DNA from 2 places in the Aeromicrobium sp. P5_D10 genome. Region 2 is predicted to be linked to the other one. Evidence: riboswitches for the same ligand, from Rfam matches in the RefSeq annotation. Region 2 holds a riboswitch; the other holds the start of a gene.
The links. Region 2 has a riboswitch for cobalamin ahead of ACXJKC_RS18100 (fibronectin type III domain-containing protein). Riboswitches for the same ligand answer to the same signal wherever they lie in the genome.

Region 1 (6,940 bases), on a different contig from region 2:
CGGATCGCCGGCAGCTTGGCCGGGTCCATCGCCGCGATGTTGGCGTACTCGTCGAGCAGCTGCTCGAGCTTGGCGATGTCGCCGTAGCTCTCGGCGCGCGCCATCGGCGGGATCAGGTGGTCGACGATCGTGGCGTGCGCGCGTCGCTTGGCCTGCGCGCCCTCGCCCGGGTCGTTGACGAGGAACGGATAGATCAGCGGCAGGTTGCCGATCGCGGCGTCGGTGCCGCACGCGGCCGATAGCGCCGCGTTCTTGCCCGGCAGCCACTCCATCGAGCCGTGCTTGCCGAGGTGGACGACGGCGTGGGCGCCGAACGACTCTTCCACCCACCGGTACGCGGCGAGGTAGTGGTGCGACGGCGCCATGTCGGGATCGTGGTAGATCGCGACGGGGTTCTCGCCGTAGCCGCGGGGCGGCTGGATCATCAGGATGACGTTGCCGGCGCGGATCGTGGCGAGGACGATTTCCTGTTCATCATTCACGAACAGCTTGCCGGGCGCGGGCCCCCACGCCTCGAGCATCGCGTCGCGCAGGTCGGGGTGGAAGTTCTCGAACCACTCGGCATACTGCGCGGCCGGGATACGGACGTGGCTCTCGTTGAGCTGCACCTGTGTGAGCCACTCCTCGTCCTGGCCGCCAGCCGCGATGAGCGCGTGGATCAGCGCATCGCCGGCCTCGGTCAGGTCGTCCATCTCGAGGCCGGGCACATCGCCAGGAGCGCCGAGGTCGTAGCCGGCGTCGCGCATCGCGCGCAGCAGGCGGATCGTCGACGCAGGGGTGTCGAGGCCGACGGCGTTGCCGACGCGGCTGTGCTTGGTCGGGTAGGCCGACAGCATCAGCACGATCTTCTTGTCGGCGGCCGGCAGGTGGCGCAGGCGGGCGTGGGCGATCGCGATGCCGGCCACGCGGGCGCTGCGCTCGTCGTGCGCGACGTAGCGGGGCAGCCCGTCCTCATCGATCTCCTTGAACGAGAACGGCGCAGTGATGATGCGTCCGTCGAACTCGGGGATCGCGATCTGGTTGGCCGAGTCGAGTGGCGTCACGCCGTCGTCGGACTCCTCCCAGTCCTCGCGGCTCGATGTCAGGCACAGACCCTGCAGGATCGGGATGTCGAGCGCCTTCATCCGCGCGACGTCCCACGACTCGTCGTCACCACCGGCGCTGACGGTGCCGGGCTTGGTGCCGCCCGCCGCGAGCACCGTGACGATCAGGGCGTCGAGCTTCGCCAGCTCGTCGAAGAGGGCGTCGGGGGCCGCGCGGAGGGATGAGCTGAAGATCGGGACGCCGGCGGCCTCGCCGGTCGCGTCGATCGCGTCGGCGAGCGAGTGCGCGAAGCCGCTGTTACCGGACGCCTCGTGCGCCCGGTAATACAAGACCCCGATTCGCGGCAGGTCCGCCGGCTTGGCCGGGCGCTCGGCCACCCCAAACTCGGGCAGCGTCGCCGGCGGCTCGAAGCCTACGCCCGTCAGCAGGACGGTGTCGGACAAGAAGGCGTGCAGCTGCGCGAGGTTGGCTGGGCCGCCCTCGGCGAGGTAGACGTGCGCGTCGGCCGCGACGCCGATCGGGACGGTCGACTGCTCCATCAGCTCGGCGCTCGGGGTCTGCTCGCCGCCGAGTACCACGATCGGCTTGCCGAGGTCGCGGATGCGCCAGAAGCCCGAGCACAGGTCCTGCGGGGAGCCGAGGATGCGGGCGACGATCAGGTCGGCCTTCTCGAGGGCCTCGGCCATCTCGGTGTGGTTCGGTCGGGATGGGTTGGCGTACAGGTAGTCGGCTCCCGACGCGCGTGCGGAGAGCAAGTCGGTGTCGGACGTGGACAGCAGGGCAATACGTGTAGACGACTCGGCCATGGTGCCGGGCTCCTCCTAGGGGTTCTCGCCCCATCAATTGGTCGGACCGTCCCGTGAACAGTGTCTGGCTTCATCCTGTCGGATGTCACAGTGGCGGAACCGCCCCGGATTGTCACCGGGTTCCTGCGCCACGGGCGTACTCGAAGACTACGGGAGAACCAGCGGTGGCCGTCGGACGCCCTGGTTGCCGGTCACGTCCGAGCCGCAGGCGACAATGGGGCAATGCTTGGTTTGACGTTGTCGACGCCCGATCTTCCTGCGGCAGGAGAGCCCGGAATGGCGGGTGTCACGTTGGTGGGCGGCGGGCCCGGCGACCCCGAACTGATCACGGTCGCAGGCCTGAAGGCCCTCATGGCCGCCGATGTCGTGGTGGCCGATCACCTGGCCCCCTTGGCGTTGCTGGAGCAGTTGCGTCCCGGCGTCGAAGTCCTCGATGTGGCCAAGTTCCCTCGCGGACGGACGACTCCGCAGGAGGCGATCAATGAGCTGCTGATCGATCGCGCGAAGCAGGGATTGCGAGTCGTCCGGCTCAAAGGCGGCGACGGTTACGTGTTCGGGCGCGGTTTCGAGGAGCTTCATGCCTGCCGTGAGGCAGGCGTTCCGGTCAGGGTCGTTCCGGGTCTGTCTTCGGCGGTCGCGGTTCCGGCGCTGGCCGGAATCCCGGCAACCCATCGTGGCTTGGTCCACGGTTTCACGGTCGTGTCGGGTCACGTGCCTCCGGGGCATCCGTCGAGCCTGACCGATTGGTCGGCTCTGGCTTCCGTCGGCGGCACGATCATCGTCTTGATGGGTGTAGCCAACGCGGGTCACATCGCCGATGCGCTGACGGCCGGCGGGATGGGAGCGGAGACGCCCGTCGCATTGATCTGCGATGGCAGCCTCCCATCGGAACGGACGATTCTCACGACGCTGGACGAGGTGCGCGTCACGATGGAGCGAGAACAGGTCGAACCGCCGGCCGTGATCGTCATCGGTGCCGTTGCGGCGCTTGCCGGACAGTCGACGCAGACCCGCTGACTCGGTGTGAGCTACACCGTCCTGCTGCCGAACAGCAGATGGAAGGGCTTCGCCGCCAGCGTCAGCATGGGGCGGCGTCCGCTCAGGAATCGCAGCGGACCGTCGTCGGCGAATCGCCAGACGGCCCGGCCCGAACCCATCCGGATACGTCCGCGGACGCGCGAGACCTTCAGACTTCCTCGCCGATCCTGGGCGATACGGAATCCGAGGGGGAGCGCGAACGGCAGCCGCCGGATTCGTCCGATCTGCAGTGAGCCGATGTCCTTGGCCACGTAGGAGGCATGTGGGGAGACTTCGAAGTCGGCAAGTTCCTTCGGAATCGCCCAGAGAGCACGGCCGCCGTCGCGGGAGGCGGGACTGTTGACCCAGATATGGGTGATCGAGATCCGCAGCCGCCATCCGTCACGTACCACGACTGTCGACATGACCTCGTCGTACGTCAGGGGGCTCGGTTGCTCATAGACGAAGAACGCGGCAGAGACGATGCCACGACCGAATATCGTCACGGGTACGGTGGCCGCCGAGTGCGGCCGTGGCAGGTCTTGACGCGGTATGAGCCAGATGCCGATGTAGGCATGCCCGTGCAGATCCCACGGCTCGGCCGGAAAGCTGTTCACCGCCATGCGAAGGCCTCCGGCTGCAGTGTCCTGGTCCGTTTGGCATAGGGATGCGTGGAACCCGGCCAATTGGACGTGATCCGGCCCGATGCGTGGCGATACCAGCTGTTGCAGTGCGACCACACCGAACGTCCGAGGCGGGCCTGGATCTCACGGTCGTACGCCTCCTCGGCTGCTTCGGTCACCTCGACCGATCGATGCCGATGGTTCCGCAGGTGATCCAGACTCTGACGCATGTGACGGGCCTGCGCCTCAAGCATGTAGATGATCGAACCACCGCCGAGATTGGTGTTGGGGCCGTACGACAGGAACAAGTTGGGGAAGTTCGGCACGTAGATGCCGAGATACGCGCGAGCGCCATCGGTCCATTGTGCGGAGAGCTTCTGGCCGCCTACGCCGGTGATGTCGATCGGCTCGAGGAACTCCTGGGTGTCGAAGCCGGTCGCGTAGATGATGACATCGACGTCGTGGACGGAGCCGTTCGAGGTCACGACGCCGGTGGGTGTGATTTGCGTGATCGCATCGGTCACCAAGTCGACATGGGGTTTCGCGATCGCGGGGTAATAGGTATTGGCGAACAGGATCCGTTTGCAGCCCACGGGGTAGTCAGGGGTGAGTTTGGCCCGCAGGACGGGGTCTTTGATCTTGGCTGACAGATGTGTGAGAGCGATGGTCTTGATGGTCTTGCCTGCAACCGTGCCGTCGTCGAGACCGCGGGAGAACTGTTCGGCGACTCCCCAGAACGTGGCCCGTTCGCCCTTGAGCATGCCCGGGATATGCCGCATGCCCGCGCGATACCGCGGACCGTACGACTGGTCGGGCTTCGGCACGATGTACGAAGCCGATCGCTGGAACACTACGAGCTCTGCGGCCTGCTCGGTTAGCTCCGGGATGAACTGGATAGCGCTGGCACCGGTGCCGACCACGGCGACCTTCTTGCCGGTCAGATCAACGCTGTGATCCCAGCGCGCTGAGTGGAAGGTGGCGCCGGCGAACGTCTCGATGCCGGGGATCGGTGGAAGGACGGGCTGCGACAGCTGTCCCACGGCACTGACCAGGAGGTCAACGGTCTGTGCGGAACCGTCGTCGAACCGGACGGTCCAGTTCGATGCGTCCTCGTCGAAGTGCGCGGCCACCACGGTGCGACCCAGTTGCACGAGCGGCGTGATGCCGTACTTGTCGGCCGTCGAGCGCAGGTAGGCCAAGATCTCGGGCTGACGGGCGTACCGGTACGACCAGTCGGGATTCGGTTCATAGGACAACGAGTACAGCGGGGACGGCACATCGCACGCGGCACCCGGATAGGTGTTGTCGCGCCAGACTCCGCCGATGCTGTCCGCGCGCTCCCACAGCCGCAGGTCGCCATGGCCGGCGCGGCGCAGTTCGATCGCGACGGCGAGTGCGCCGAAGCCGGATCCGATGATCCCGATGGATGTCATGTGGTCCCTTTCTGGGCGAACAGCAGAACACTGTCGGTCAGCAGGTCGAGCGCCTCGTCCCTCGTGTAGGTACCGCGTTGCAGCCATTCGCGACATACGGCTTTGGTCAGCGCAGCGACGGGACGAAGCCTTGCACGCAGGTGTGGGGTGTCGGGCAGGCCCAAGGCATCTAGTACGAGCCGTGCGGCGCGGTCATCGGCTTCGTCGACGATCGCCTGCACATCGGATGCGCCATGCAGGTTGGCAGCGCCGCTCGCCGCGATCCAGGCCTGTCCGTAGGTCGTGGCTGCCTCGAGGATCCAGTCCATCGTGAGTCGCGCGCGTTCTTCGATCGGTCGACCGTGGAAGTCAGGTAGAGCGGCTTCAGGCATCAGGATCGAGCCGCGCATGACTTCGAGGAACAGCTCACGCTTGTCGCCGAAATAGTGGTTGATCAATCCACGGGCCACCCCGGCCGCGTTCGCCAGCTCTGCCGTCGACACATCGGCATATGGGCGGTCGCTGTAGAGCACCCCGGCGGCATCGATGATCTGCTGTCGCCGGGCGGCAGGGGCAAGGCGTTGCCGGATCGCGTTCACGTCCTGAGTGTTGCGGGCTATTGGCAGAGTGTCAACAAGGTCGTAGGGTGCAGCCATGACGAAGTACGACTATGACGTTCTCGTGGTGGGTTCCGGCTTCGGTGGCAGTGTTGCGGCGCTCCGCCTCACAGAGAAGGGGTACCGCGTCGGGGTGCTCGAGATGGGGCGCCGTTTCACCGACGACCAGCTACCGAAGACGTCGTGGCAGGCGCGGCGGTACCTCTGGGCGCCGTGGGCACGTTGCTTCGGCATCATGCGGTTGACGCTCCTCAAGGACGTCCTGATCGCCAGCGGCACCGGCGTCGGGGGCGGGTCGCTCGTCTACGCCAACACGCTGTATGAACCGCTCGACGCGTTCTACGACGACCAGCAGTGGGCGCACATCACCGACTGGAAGGCGGAGCTCGCGCCGCACTACGCCCAGGCCAAGAAGATGCTCGGTGTCACGACCTATCCCGGGGTGACACCGGCCGACGAACTCATGGCGGCGCTCGCAAAGGACTACGGCGTCGAAGACACGTTCCACGCGGCGGATGTCGGTGTGCTGTTCGGCGAGAGTCACGGTATCGAGCCGGGACAGGAGGTCGCTGACCCGTTCTTCGGCGGCGCCGGGCCCACACGGCGCGCCTGCATCGACTGCGGGGCTTGTATGACGGGGTGCCGTCACAATGCGAAGAACACCTTGGTCAAGAACTATCTTCATCTGGCTGAGGGGGCGGGGGCACGCGTGCATGCCATGACGACCGTCACGGATGTGCGCCCTCGCGGATCGGACGGTTACACGGTCCACACTCATCGGACGGGCAATGCGCTGCGTCGCCGGACCTTCACGGCTGAGCAGATCGTCTTCGCAGGCAATGCGCTCAACACCCAAGAACTCCTGCACACCTTGAAGCGCACCTCGTTGCCGCGGCTCTCCGATCGCATCGGCGAGCTGAGTCGCACCAACTCCGAGGCTGTTCTGTCGGCCAGGTCGGCGGATCCCCGCGCCGATTACACACCTGGAGTCGCGATCACCTCCTCCTTCCACCCGGATGCCGACACCCACGTCGAACCCGTCCGGTACGGGCGTGGTTCCAGCGCGCTGTCGCTGATGAACATGGCATTGCCCGATCGTCCAGGGCCCGGCGGCCGGCTGCGCGCCGTGCTGCGTGGCTACCGGCTGCTGGGCCTGCGCGGCACGGTGCGGTTGCATGTGCCGCGTCGCTGGGCCGAGCAGTCGATCGTCGTGCTCGTGATGCAGTCCCTCGACAACTCGATCACGACGTTCACCAAACGCGGCCTGTTCGGGCACAAGATGACCAGCCGCCAGGGTGTGGGGCAACCCAATCCGGCGTACATTCCGGTCGCCGACCGGGTCGCCAAGGACATCGCCGACCGAATCGGCGGGCACCCAGGCAGCTCGACCGGTGAGCTGGTCGGGGTTCCGCTGACGGCAC
Region 2 (6,940 bases):
CAGCGACGCACGTCACACCCTTGATGAGTCTGACGGGCAACCCGGGTGGGATCCAGGCCAAGGCCCGGGTCGACATGACCGCATCGATCACGTGACCCGGGCCCTGGCCGGTTGGCTCAGCCGATCACTTGACCACTTGCGTGACAGCCTTGCGAGCCTTCGCGGAACCGACGTAGGTGTCACCGCGATAGGTGACGGTCACGGTCTTCCTGCCGGGCTTGGTGCCCTTGGCGATCTTGACCTTCACGACTGCCTTGCCCTTGGCATTCAACGTGACCGTCCTGGACTTGCCCGCCACCTTGACCGTGACTTTGCCTGTGGCCCTGATACCTGGTGCGGTGACCGTGACTGTGTAGGTCGCGGTCTTGCCGCGTTTGACCTTCTTCGGTCCCTTCACCTTCACGGAAGCCTTGGCCTTGACGACCTTCACCGCGACTGTCTTGGAGGAAGCGCCGAACGAGCCGTCGGCACCGGAGTACGACACCGTCAGCGACCTGGTTCCAGGCTTCAGCGACGTGGCAGGCAGCTTGAGAGTCGCCTTGCCGTTGGCCAACGTGGCCGCGACAGACCTGCCACCGACCTTGGTCGAGACCTTGCCTGTCGGCTTCGCGTCGCCCGTCGTGGCAGCCACCGTGACCGTCACAGATCCTGCCTTGCCGTAGGTCATCTGACCTGCGCTGGCAGAGACCTTCGTGCCTGTGGACGGAGTCGAGCAGCTGGGCTGAGGTGTCTTCGGATCGGCATCCTCTGCCGAGAGGAAGCCGAGTGACTCCGCTCCGAGGCCAAGGACTGCCTGTGCCGAAGCGCGACGCCACTGGTCCCGATTGGTCGAACCGATTCCGTCTCGCATCGCCGTCGACCAGCCCTCGGCGTTGTAGGCAACCGCGCCCAGTTCGGCCGAGATCGGGCCGACCGTCGAGCAGCCGATCTGCAGACCCTCGATGAACGATGCGGCCTTCTTGGCTTCTTCGGACTTCCCCACTGCGAACAGCGCCTGAGCAGCCAGGCCGCTCGTGTTGGTGTTGCCCGGGCCGAACTGTGACGGGAAGCCGTCCCGAGGATTCCGCGCGAGCATCCAGTCGGTCGGGCGTGCGACGGCGGGATCCGTCTTGCTCACACCTGACGCGAGCAGGGCCTGAACGGCCATTGCCGTGGTGTCGACATCGGCCGAGCAACCCCCTCCGAAGCCGAACGCGCCGTAGTTGGCGTGGGTCGGGACCGAACAGGCCATCTTCTCGAACTTGTCGACTACAGCCGCTGGAACTCCCTCCTCCGTACGTGCCAGGGCAAGGATGCCCAGCGACGTCTTGAAGGAGTCGGAGGTGTTCTGCCAGGAGCCATCCGGTTTGACGGCCGAACGCAGGTCAGCCACCAAGTCACGCGTTCCCCCTTGATTCGGGAACTTCGAGGGATCCAAGCCCGCGATCTGGAGAGCCAGGACCGTCTTGGCGACGAACGGCCACCTGCTCGCCAGGTTGCTCGGCGTGCCGGTGTAGGCGGAGCCCGAGTGGTAGATCGCGTCGGCGGTTTCGGCGATCTGGTCACCGGCGACCCCAGCACCTGCCAGGGCGAAAACAGCGTCCGCCGTCAAACCCCAGTCGGTGTTGGCGCCGTAGCCCAATACATCGTCATTCGACGCCAGTTCACGAGCCAGCCAAGCCGCTCCGGCCTGCTTGGCCTTGATCGTCGCCGGAGCAACGATCGGCGCATCAATTGCTGCGCCTCTGCGGTGCAGCGCGGCCACCGCAGAGTTGAGCGCCTGTATCGCTTCCGCCACCGCAGTCTCGCCAGCCTCCGCATCAGCAGCCACAGCCTGGGCTGCGGTCAACGCCGTCGCCACGCGCGACCAACTAGCGGTCGTGTAATCGGCCTGATCTTTTGCCTGGGCAGAGGCAATCGCCTGCGTAAGTGCAGTCTTGTCGAGACCTGCCTTCGCAGTCGCCGTGTCGGTGAAAAAGCCTGCGCCTTCTGCGTTGATCGCTGCGACCTGTACGTCGTAGGACGTGCCATCGGTCAGCCCCGTCAGAGTCTGCGACGTCGCCGTCCCGTAGCTCTGCGTCGTCCAGTTCTCACCGGAATCTGCCGAGAAGCGCACGCGGTAACCCGTGATGGTCGAACCGCCGTCGGACGGAGCCGTCCACGACGCCTTCACCGAATTGCGGAGCGGCTTCAGCTCAAGGTCGCTCGGGACGCCCGGAACAGTTCGCGGCGTCACCTTCTGGCTGGCCGTGTACGTGCCGATCGCCGAGCTGTTGACGGCTGCCACCTGCACCTCGTATTCGGTGCCGTTCGTCAGCCCCGTCAGGGTCTGGCTCGTGGCGGTACCGAACTTCTTGACCGTCCAGTTGTCGCCACCATCGCGGGAGTAGCGGACGTTGTAGCCGATGACCGGTTGGCCACCTGTTGACGTCGGTGCTGTCCACGAGAGCTCAGCCGAGGCATTTGCGTGAGTCACCTGGAGCCCTGTGGGCGCACTCGGCGCGTCGGGGCTCGTGGTGACCTTGTTGCCGTGCACGTAGATCGTCGGCAGTCCGCCGAAGTGGTACGGACCGATCGCCACGGCGGCTAGGTTGGCAGGCTTTCCCTCCAACGGAATGTGACGGTGGAACGGCCATTCGGCTCCGAGGCCACCGATGAACATGTCGCCGTTGAGCGCCTTGTCGCCGGTACCTGTGTAGGTGTAGTTGATGTTGAAGGTCGTGATGGCCGTCTGATACTGCGTCGCCTCGTTGCTGACCAACTGCGTCGCACCGTCGTAGTACGTCAGCTTGCCCTTGGTACCGGCGCTGAACGCGGGGTTGTAGATGCCGGCGAGCTTCTCGACACCGCCTTCGATACCGCTGATCGCGATGCGCGCATTGTCGCCCGCAGCGAACGACTGGCCCGGATTGGTCGTGTTCGTGATCGTCACGTCCACGCCCTTGGCGCGCACGACGCGGTACTGCACCTTGCCGTCGTTCTTCAGCTCGACGATATTGCGGCCGCCCTTGAGCTTGACCGTGACGCTGCCGTCCGACGCCGCGTCGTACGCGTTCCAGCCATCGCCCCAGTCGCTGACGTTCAGCGGATCGTGCACGCGGACTGTCGTGCCATCTGCCGGGGTGAACGTGAAATCGCGCTCTTCAGCAGTCTTGTCGAAGTAGAACGTGTCGAGCTCGTTCTTCACGTTGATGCCGGTGTCGAACGTTCCGACATTGCCCCCGACATTGACGACGGCGACACCGGTATTCTGCGGATCGATGCCGTTGAACGACCAGTTCGTGTTGCCGGGCGTCCCGTTGTCGTTGGCTGCCAGATAGTGCAGCGGGCCGTACGTGATCTTGACGACGCTGACACCAGGGCTCTCGGCCTTGATGCGCAGCTGACGGCGACCGTCCTGACCGATACGTCGGGTCGTGACGCTGTCGCCTGCCAGCTCGAACTTGTAGTCGGGTTCGACGAACAGGTTGTTGATCTGATCGAGCTGGGCCTGCTGGGTCCGGATCGTGTCGAGGTCGAAACGGTCACCGACATCCAGGTTGAGCACACCAGTGTCATCGAGGTTGGTGTAGAGACCTCGGTTGTCACCTGCACCCAGGCCCGGGATCAACCATGCGGTGTCCTGACGCCCGGCCAACGGGGTGAGGTCCAATGTGTACTGAGCCCCTGCTGAGGCGGCCGCGACCGTGAAGATCTTGGCCACCTTGTCGGTCGTTCCCGGGATCACGGCCGAAGCGATGTGCTGCGATGTGTACGGCGTCGTGGTCGTCGGAACGTAGATGTCGTACTCGTTGTTCGACAGCGAGTCCACCTTGGCCAGGGGGTGCGCCGTGTGCTCGGCGAAGTGCTGAGCCGTGCCGTTCTTCCACGACAGTGTGACGTCTGCGCCGTGCGTGACCTTCAACGAGAGCCCGATCTCGGCGACAGCGATGCGGCTGATCGCCGTCTGAAGAGCCAGCCGTGCACCGTAGACCGCCGCAGCGGACGCATCAGCGTCGTCATGGACCGTGGTGGCCTTCGTGATCGCGTCCTGCAGCAGGGTCCACCGGAACTCGGCCGCCGCTGCACCATGGCCGATTGCCTTGGCCTCGTCGGTGACGGTCTCCAGTTCGCCCAGATCGGCGGCGCTGGCCTTTTCGGTGACGCCGGCGAAGTACTGGGAGAACGAGGCTTTGTCGTAGTCGCCCCGGTCTTGGTTCGGAACGACAGCCTTGACCGTGCGATTGTCCGGGTCAGCGTTGTTCGAACCGTTGAAGGTCGAGGCATTCAGCGACGGCTTCGTGGTGTGCAGGAACGTGATGCGCTCCAGCGTCGTGATGCCGTTGAACGTCGTGGTGGAGCCGAAGGTGTAGGTCTCGGCGGCGACCACGACGTTGCGGAGCGAGCTGTTGCCCTGGAACGGATTCGCCACGGTGTAGTTGGCGACGGGAGGCAGGCTGACATCGGTCAGCGCAGTCATGCCGCTGAGGGCGTAGGTCGTCGCGTCCACCGCACCCGACAGGTCGAGCTCTTCGATCGACGTCCCCGCGTACGAAGCGTTACGCAGATCCGTGTAGTCCTGAGCGTTCAACGTTCCCGTGATGCTGAGCTTCTTGACGACGCTGTAGTCGTAGTCGCCTGCGGTCTGGCCGAAGTCGCTGACCAGCTTCTCGCGCAGCTTGGTCAGGAACTGACCCTGTGCAGTCGTGGTGAGCCGAACCCACGAAGAAGCTGGGTCCGCGGTGTTCAGTGCTGTGAGCGAAGCGGTGACCTGCTGCTGCGTGGCAGTGGGATTCACGGCCGTCGTCCTGGCCGTGGCAAGTTCTGCGTCAGTAGCCGTTGCGGTCTTGCCCTTGCCGATGCCCCTGATCAGATCGGTCTTGTCGACTTGGGAGAAGTAGGACTCACTCTCCCAGCAAGAATCTGCCAGGCCGAGGTCGCAGCCATAGCCGTACAGCGTGAACTGCCACCGCATGACGTCACCATCGTGCAGAGTCAGTGCACCCGCACCGACCTGGGCCGTCACGTTGTTGACCGTGTACATCCAGCCAGACATGGAGTTGTAGTCGGGCGTGCCGAGGTACGCGTCTCCGTCGGTGCCGGTCAGCTCGAATCCCGGCTGGCTCGTGATGTACGACGGAACGTTCGCGGTTCCCTTGTCGAAGCCCTTGACGCCCGACAGGTACCAGCCCGCGCTGCTGGTATCCCCAGCGTCCAACGCGGTGAACTGGTGCGATGTCTCATCCAGGACGCTCTCGGTGACAGCCGCGGCCGTCGAGCCCTCCGGGACCGTCACCTTGACCGGCTCGACGTAGTAGCCCTGACCGATGTTGTAGCCCTCGAAGGTCACGTAGACCGATATGTCGCTTGCTGCTTGGGCGGCCGGAGCCAGCCCCAGCACGAGGGCAAGTGTGGTGAACGCGCTGATCAGCGCTGCTCCCACTCGGCTGCGACGCCGTCTTTCGATGATGGACCGGGATCCCATGAATTCTCTCCTTGCTCGGACCCCGCAGAGGTAAGGCATGGCAGAGAAAACGTCCCGATCGACACAAAACTCCGCGTCAGAGAATCTGGCGCGGAGCTGTTATCGAATCGGAGAACGATTCGGCCATGTCCCGCTTTCCGCGGCAGGACTTGGCCAGACACCCTCGTGACAGGTACTCCGACTCGTGGCGCGATCGCTCACGCCACACACGGTTGCGGGACAGCGCCGGATTCTCACCGACTTCCCCCAGCACGAGTGCAACTGGTTACAGCAAGTCACGATTTCCGTGACTCAAGAACGGACCTTAACGCATTCCCGCGTAGTCAGGTCCTGATGTGACCGACGTCCTATCCCAGCCCGCGCCGACGACGACGCTTGGCAGCGATCTTGTCCTCGATCGCCTCGATCCGCGACTCGCGGTTCAGCCGCATCGAGAAGTAGCCGATCCCCACGCCGAGGCTCGGGAAGATCGGCCAGAAGAACAACAGCCCGCCGCTCGCGATACTCGTGGCACCCCAGATCGCCACGCACAGCCCGGACACGAAGATCCACCCATTGCGGGCGTCGCGCAGATCGCGCTGGTACTGGGTCACCGCCTGGACCTGCAGGCTGGAACGGTTGGCCGCCTGCCTCACGACCGGGGCGGGGGTCGCCACGACCAGGTCGGTCAGCAACGCTGCAAGCCCGCCCACGAGGCGGGTGCCCAGGACATCGGCACTCCGTGCCTCGAACTCGTCGCGGGTCAGCCTGCCGTCGGCATAGGCGTCGCGCAGCACCGTGACGGCATGATCGCGGTCGGCATCGGTCGCCCTGAGCAGCGCAGCGTCCGGCTCGCGAGGATCGGCCGAGAAGCCCGACCAGATCTCCGCGCCCGACGCCATGGGTTCAGACCTCGCGTACCGCGGCGAGGGCTTCGGGCAGGGTGAACGCACCGGCGTACAACGCCTTGCCGATGATGGACCCTTCGACGCCGAGGTCGGCAAGCGTCGCGATGTCACGCAGGTCCTGCAGGCTCGACACGCCGCCCGAGGCGACGACGGGCTTATCGGTCACGGCGCACACCTGACGCAACAGGTCGAGGTTGGGCCCGGTCAGCGTGCCGTCCTTGGTCACGTCGGTGACGACGTAGCGGGCGCAGCCGTCGCGATCCAGGCGCGCCAGGGTCTCGAACAGGTCGCCGCCGTCCTCGGTCCAGCCACGGGCAGCCAGCGTCGTGCCGCGTACGTCGAGGCCCACCGCGATCTGATCGCCGTACTGGCCAACGACCTTGGCGCACCAGTCGGGATTCTCGATCGCCGCTGTGCCAAGGTTGACGCGTGTGCAGCCGGTCGCCAGCGCCGCCTCCAGCGAAGCATCGTCGCGAATGCCGCCTGACAGCTCGACCTTGACGTCGAGACGGCCGATGACATCGGCGAGCAGCTCGCGATTGGAGCCCTTGCCGAAGGCCGCATCGAGATCGACGAGGTGGATCCATTCGGCCCCATCGGCTTGCCATTG

Region 1: another riboswitch for cobalamin. It lies ahead of cobN (cobaltochelatase subunit CobN); the one in region 2 lies ahead of ACXJKC_RS18100 (fibronectin type III domain-containing protein).

What each region holds. Positions count from the first base shown of each region.
Region 1 covers NZ_JBFUME010000001.1:7,001-13,940, forward strand. Annotated here, with positions in the region: gene cobN (cobaltochelatase subunit CobN) at 1-1,850, opposite strand, end outside; cobalamin riboswitch at 1,889-2,017, opposite strand; gene cobA (uroporphyrinogen-III C-methyltransferase) at 2,127-2,867, shown strand; gene ACXJKC_RS00050 (hypothetical protein) at 2,879-3,490, opposite strand; gene ACXJKC_RS00055 (flavin-containing monooxygenase) at 3,481-4,923, opposite strand; gene ACXJKC_RS00060 (TetR/AcrR family transcriptional regulator) at 4,920-5,501, opposite strand; gene ACXJKC_RS00065 (FAD-dependent oxidoreductase) at 5,557-6,940, shown strand, end outside.
Region 2 covers NZ_JBFUME010000010.1:92,741-99,680, reverse strand. Annotated here, with positions in the region: gene ACXJKC_RS18100 (fibronectin type III domain-containing protein) at 125-5,443, opposite strand; cobalamin riboswitch at 5,594-5,738, opposite strand; gene ACXJKC_RS18095 (DUF1707 SHOCT-like domain-containing protein) at 5,791-6,324, opposite strand; gene priA (bifunctional 1-(5-phosphoribosyl)-5-((5-phosphoribosylamino)methylideneamino)imidazole-4-carboxamide isomerase/phosphoribosylanthranilate isomerase PriA) at 6,329-6,940, opposite strand, start outside.